Linked DNA regions of Saccharothrix espanaensis DSM 44229. The protein of the gene in region 1 interacts with the protein of each later gene in a pairwise test. Links are inferred from orthologs where the notes say so. Each region holds a gene or a part of one and is shown on either strand. Other genes may lie near its edges.

Region 1 (3,058 bases):
TCCTGGAAGCGGATCTTGGCGCGGATCAGGGGCTGCCTGATCTTCGCCTCACGGCGGTAGGCGCGGCGGAGCTTGCGGGAGCCTTCGGTGTAGCGCCAGCGGGCCCACGGTGAGCCCGGCCGGGCCAGGCGCAGGGCGCCGATCTCGGGCAGGACGGGCACCAGCAGGCCCAGCAGGCCCGTCCACACCTTGCCCTTGAGCAGGGCCACTATCGCGAAGGCCAGGTTGATCATGATCACCACCAGGCGCAGGCCGACGCCCTCGTCGTACAGCTCGTCGTAGCCCAGCGGGCGCGCGCCGAGCAGGAGCAGGCCGGTCAGGCCGATGGCCAGGAACACCGCGTCGACGGACAGCCGGCCGTCCTTGGACCAGTAGACGTCGCGCAGGTGCAGTATCAGCGCGAACTCGTCGAGCACCAGGGCCGCACCGATGCCGAGCAACGCCGCTGCGGACACCCGCAGCCCGTGTTCGTCGTCCGGGGCGGCCAACCCGAGCACTCCGCCGAGCAGCATGAAGACCGTGCCGAACACCACGTGGTGGATGTGCGTGCCGCCCGGCTTGATGTTGCCCGGCCACCAGCGCACCTTCGCGCGGATGAGCCGCACGCTGATCCTGATCAGGACGAAGGTGAGGACCAGGCCGAGTAGGAAGAACAGCAGCCGGGACTGGGGCAGGTGGAGCGTCGACACCACTCCATCTTCACGCGAGGAGGCTGCTCCGCGCCGGCTATTGGCCACCCGTAGCAGCTCTGGAGCCAACGGTCCACAGCGGGTTCCCGTAGAGGGGCTCCGGGCCGTTTCTTGCGGTCTGTCCGGTGCGCGCTCCAGCCGTCCGACCGTGCGTTCGGTGGATGCGGGCTTGACCTCGGGCAACGTCTGGACCTGCGAGGGGAGTTCCGATCAGCGGTTTTCGCGGAGTTCGGAGCGGGGGTGCGCGTCGTCGCTGGTCGCGGCGGGTATGACTATAGGTTACCGGTTTGTAGCGCTAGGTAGTGGTGCGACTCGCCGCGTTCTACCGCTCGACTGCCGGCCGCCTGTCATGGTTGACTGTCTTCGGTCGTACCTTTCTGTGTTCGTGTTCCACCACGCTCGCGGAACGGAGTTGCGGGCGCCGAACTTTCCTCCAGGAAGGACCGTCGCCCTAGCTGACCCGGTGGTCGCAAGCGCGATCCGGCACCTGTTAGAGGAGAAGTAGCAAGATGGCAGTTCAGGGCACCGTCAAGTGGTTCAACGCGGAGAAGGGCTTCGGCTTCATCTCCCCGGACAACGGTGGCGCCGACGTGTTCGTGCACTACTCGGAGATCCAGAGCAACGGCTACCGCACCCTGGAAGAGAACCAGCGGGTGGAGTTCGAAATCGGCCAGGGCCAGAAGGGCCCGCAGGCACAGGCGGTCCGACCGCTCTGACCTAACATCCGAGTTCGCTAGTTCACTCGGAGATCCGAGCCGCCACTCCCGGTGACGGGTGTGGCGGCTCGTTTTCTTGTTCACGGGCGGGCGCGTGCGGGTCGCCGCAGAGCCGCTGGCCGACCAGCCTGGCCCCGTCGAACACGAAGGACGCTGTCGACCGCCGATCCGTGCCGTCGAACGCCAGCTCCACGATCACCGCGGCGTCGGCGTGGTGCAACTCCACCACGCGACAGCACCGGTCCGGCCACGCGGCGTGGACCCGCGCGTAGTACCCGGCCAGGGCCGCCGGCCCCTCGAACACCTCGCCGGTCGCCACGACCTCGCAGCGCGGGTGGTCGAACGCCGCCACGGCCGCCGCGAACTCGTGCTCGTTCTCCGACTCCAGGAGCTCCAGCACGATCGCCTCGCGCAGCGCCCGCAGTGACTTGGACGCGGTCATGCGTCCCCCTCCCTCGCCCGGTGCCCGACCAAACACCGGCCCGGCCCACCAGTCAAGACGGCACCCGGTGGACGGGTGCCGCCGTGACCGGTCGTCGGGTCAGGGGTTCATCTCGTACCTGCCGGACAGCGCGGCGACCTGCGCCCACACGCGGTCGAACCGGCCGCGGTCCACCACCGGCTTGCGGACCTGGCCCAACGCCCACTCCTGCTGCGCCTCGGTGGACGACGCCTTGCCGTGCAGCGCCACCGCGTAGCCGGCGAAGTCGCGGACCAGCACGTCGAAGACCTGGTCCAGGACGTCCCCGTCGAGCCCGGTCAGCGCGGCCTGCTCCAGGATCAGCTGGCCGTAGACCACCAGGGTGAACAGGTGGCCGACGGCGAGCAGGAAGTCCAGGTCCCCCTGCTGCTCCTGGTCGGGGCCGGCGGTGCTGAGAAGGGTGCGCATCGCCTGCGCCTGCTCGTGGAAACGGGCCACGTTGGGGACGTGCGCGTGGTCGCGGTAAGGCCCCTCCCAGTCGTGGAAGGTGATCTTGCCGAGCCCGCGCGCCGGGCCCTGCCGCCAGCAGAAGTCGTCGTCGGCCGCGTCGTGGCGGGTCGGGACCTCGGGGTACTCGGTGGGGGAGAACAGGTAGGCGGGCATGAACTTGAGCACCAGGGCCAGGTTGACGTGCACCGTGCCCTCCAGCTTGGGCAGCGCGCCGATGTCCCGGCCGGCCATCGCGAAGTAGGTGTCCTTCTCGAACCCCTTGGCCGCGATCACGTCCCACAGCAGGTCGATCACCCGCTCACCCTCGCTGGTGACCTTCATCTTGGTGACGGGGTTGAACAGCAGGTAGCGGCGGTCGTCCGGGGACGCGGTGCGGAAGTAGTCCACGGCCCGGTCGGAGAACAGCTTCATGGCGACCAGCCGGGCGTAGGCGTCCACGAAGTTCTGCCGGACGTGCGGGAAGTCGGTCACCCGCTTGCCGTACAGGACCCGGTTGTGGGCGTGCGTGATCGCCTCGTACATGGCGTGCTCGCTGATGCCGACGGATGCTGTGCACAGGTTGAACTTGCCGACGTTCACGGTGTTCAGCGCGGCGCTGAACGCGTCCTGGCCGGTGTGCAGGATGTCGTCGGCGGTCAGCGGGTAGTCCTCCAGCCGGAACTCGCTGACGAACATCTGCGAGTCGACGACGTTCTTGACCAGCCGGAAGTTCGGGTGCCGAC
Region 2 (3,234 bases), 7.5 Mb from region 1 along the record:
CCTCGACATGGAGGACTTCATCTTCCAGGTCGAGGTGCCGACCGAGGAAGTCACCGAGATCAAGAACGGCCAGCGCAAGCAGGTGCAGCGCAAGGTGCTGCCCGGCTACATCCTGGTCCGGATGGAGCTCAACGACGCCTCGTGGAGCGCGGTGCGCAACACGCCGGGCGTGACCGGGTTCGTCGGCGCGACCTCGAAGCCGTCGCCGCTCACCCTGGACGACGTGCTCAAGTTCCTGCTCCCGCAGGTCGAGCGGGAGAAGCCGGCCGCCGGCAAGAAGGCCACCTCCGCGCCCGCGAAGACGACCGTCGAGGTCGACTTCGAGGTCGGCGAGTCGGTCACCGTCATGGACGGCCCGTTCGCCACGCTGCCCGCGACGATCAGCGAGGTCAACGCGGACGGCCAGAAGCTGAAGGTCCTGGTGTCGATCTTCGGCCGCGAGACTCCGGTCGAGCTGTCGTTCAGCCAGGTCTCCAAGATCTGACCGGTCCCCACGCGGGACCGGCAGCCACGCTGCGGCTGGCAGGGCCGCGCGCGGACACCGCAATAAAGGAAGCTAGAGATGCCACCCAAGAAGAAGAAGCTCGCAGCGATCATCAAGCTGCAGATCAAGGCCGGGGCCGCTAACCCCGCGCCGCCCGTTGGTCCCGCGCTGGGTCAGCACGGCGTCAACATCATGGAGTTCTGCAAGGCGTACAACGCCGCGACCGAGTCGCAGCGCGGCACCGTGGTGCCCGTCGAGATCTCCGTGTACGAAGACCGCTCGTTCGACTTCAAGCTCAAGACCCCGCCGGCCGCGAAGCTGATCCTCAAGGCCGCCGGTGTCGAGAAGGGCAGCGGCGAGCCGCACCGGGTCAAGGTCGCCAAGGTGACCATGGACCAGGTGCGCGAGATCGCGCAGGTCAAGATGGTCGACCTGAACGCGAACGACGTCGACCAGGCCGCGAAGATCATCGCCGGCACCGCCCGCTCCATGGGCATCACGGTCGAAGGCTGATAGTTCACCGATCTCTCGTGGGAGAGCCGTCGCTTCGGCTCGCTACCACAACTGTGGGTTAAGGACAGAGGAATGAAGCGCAGCAAGGCGTACAAGAACGCGGCTGAGCTGGTGGACCGGGAGCGGCTGTACTCGCCGCTGGAGGCCGCCAAGCTCGCCAAGGAGACGTCCAAGGTCAAGCTGGACGCGACCGTCGAGGTCGCCATCCGGCTCGGCGTCGACCCCCGCAAGGCCGACCAGATGGTCCGCGGCACCGTGAACCTGCCGCACGGTACGGGCAAGACCGCCCGCGTGATCGTCTTCGCGACCGGTGACAAGGCCGCCGAGGCCGAGGCCGCCGGTGCGGACGCGGTCGGCTCGGAGGACTTGATCGAGCGCATCCAGGGTGGCTGGCTCGACTTCGACGCCGCGATCGCCACGCCGGACCAGATGGCCAAGGTCGGCCGCATCGCCCGCATCCTCGGCCCGCGCGGCCTGATGCCGAACCCGAAGACCGGCACGGTGACGCCCGACGTCACCAAGGCCGTGACGGAGATCAAGGGCGGTAAGATCAACTTCCGGGTCGACAAGCAGGCCAACCTGCACCTCGTCATCGGCAAGGTGTCGTTCGACCAGGACAAGCTGGTGGAGAACTACGCCGCCGCGCTGGACGAGATCCTGCGGGCGAAGCCGTCCGCCGCCAAGGGTCGGTACCTGCGCAAGATCACCGTCTCCACGACGATGGGCCCCGGCATCCCGGTCGACCCGAACCGCACCCGCAACCTGCTGTCCGACGAAGCCACCGCCTGATCCGGCTTCCGCTCAGCTCGACGAGCCCCTCGGCCTCCCGCCGGGGGGCTCGTCGCATGTCCGACCACGCCCGGGTCGCCGGTCAGCCCGGCAGGCAGTCGGCGGGCTCGGCCCGGTAGCCGGTGATCACCCAGGTCTTGTTCTCCTGCATGGAGAGCACGAACTGGCCCAGCCGCGGGCCGCCGGTGACCTGGAGCTTGCACGAGCTGACCGTGACCGGGCCGGTGCTCGGCGTTTCGCGCATGTCGACCGGGAAGCCGACCTGGCGGTACTGGGCCCCGTTGACGACCTTGGCCGAGAGCGCGTGGACGGCGCTCTCGCAGTCCTTGGCCTGGAACGCGGCCGCGAAGTCCTGCCGCGCCCTGTCCTCGCTGAACAACAGGCAGGCGCGGCCCGTGTCGTCGTTGATGACGTGCTTGTACAGCATGGCGACGGTGCCCTGGAGGCCGTACGGGCTCTGCGGTGCGATCACGTTGCCCTTGTCGCCGCCGCTGTCCTTCGCGATCGAGCCGGTGTCCTCGCCGCCGAAGTACTTGTCGTAGAAGTAGCCGACGATGAGCAGCACCACCAGCACGTAGATCAACCGCCGGAACAGCTTGCTGCCCAACAGGACCCGCCACAGCGGGGTGCCCCTCGGCTTGGCCGGCGGTGGCGGTGCGATCGGCGGCGGGGTGGTGCCGGGCGGCAGGGCGGGGGTGCCGGACGCCGGCGGGAGGGCCTGCGGGCCCTGCGCCTGCTGCTGGAACCGCTGGAATTCCTGGAACCGCTGGAACTCCTGGAACTGCCGGAGCTGTTCCGGGTCGATGTCCGGGGGCGGCGGGTTCCGCGGGGGCTCTTCGGTCACAGGTCACATCATGCCGATTTGGAAGGCGCGGGACACATCCCGTACTGTCTGCGGTGGTTCCACCGAAGACCGCTGGTCTCCTCCCGCCTCCGGGCGTGGGGACGAAGGGTTCGCACGGCGAACGGCCCGCGCAGGAGGACGAGGTTCCCAGGACGTTCCGCGTCCCGACCGCCCCGTGCTGCTGTGCGCCGGGGCGTTTTTCATGCCTTCTCCTCGGTATGGCCGGTGGTCACCCCCTAGCCCAGAGAGGAGGCGATCATGGCGAAGCCCAGCAAGGTTTCGGCCGTCGCCGAGCTCACGGACAAGTTCCGTGGGAGCTCGGCCGCCGTCGTCACCGAGTACCGTGGCCTCTCCATGGCGCAGCTCACCACGCTGCGTCGCGCTCTCGGCGCGGGCACCACGTACACCGTTGCGAAGAACACGCTGGTCAAGCGGGCCGCCCAGGACGCCGGTGTGGAGGGCCTCGACGAGCTGCTCGTCGGCCCGACCGCCATCGCCTTCGTGGAAGGCGAGCCGGTCGACGCGGCCAAGGCGCTGCGTGACTTCGCGAAGGACAACAAGGCCCTGGTCATCAAGGGCGGCTTCATGGAAGGCCGCCCGCTCT

The links.
Region 2: the proteins of cspE (region 1) and rplA interact in binary tests that used the Escherichia coli proteins (3 or more experiments, as listed by UniProt). The link is inferred for Saccharothrix espanaensis DSM 44229 from one-to-one orthologs.

The regions. Positions count from the first base shown.
Region 1 is NC_019673.1:1,270,973-1,274,030, forward strand. What follows is about bases 55-2,801. They hold cspE (transcription antiterminator/RNA stability regulator CspE), read left to right. Parts: upstream 55-1,198; coding sequence 1,199-1,405; downstream 1,406-2,801. Other genes in these bases: BN6_RS05975 (hypothetical protein), read right to left, coding at 55-689; BN6_RS41610 (nuclear transport factor 2 family protein), read right to left, coding at 1,428-1,847; BN6_RS05990 (acyl-CoA dehydrogenase), read right to left, coding at 1,947-2,801. Outside these bases: more of BN6_RS05975, read right to left, coding at 1-54; more of BN6_RS05990, read right to left, coding at 2,802-3,058.
Region 2 is NC_019673.1:8,787,199-8,790,432, reverse strand. The notes cover bases 5-2,927. They hold rplA (50S ribosomal protein L1), read left to right. Parts: upstream 5-1,069; coding sequence 1,070-1,786; downstream 1,787-2,927. Other genes in these bases: rplJ (50S ribosomal protein L10), read left to right, coding at 2,889-2,927; BN6_RS47180 (hypothetical protein), read right to left, coding at 1,869-2,630; rplK (50S ribosomal protein L11), read left to right, coding at 563-997; nusG (transcription termination/antitermination protein NusG), read left to right, coding at 5-484. Outside these bases: more of nusG, read left to right, coding at 1-4; more of rplJ, read left to right, coding at 2,928-3,234. UniProt on the Escherichia coli protein: One of the primary rRNA binding proteins, it binds very close to the 3'-end of the 23S rRNA. Forms part of the L1 stalk. It is often not seen in high-resolution crystal structures, but can be seen in cryo_EM and 3D reconstruction models.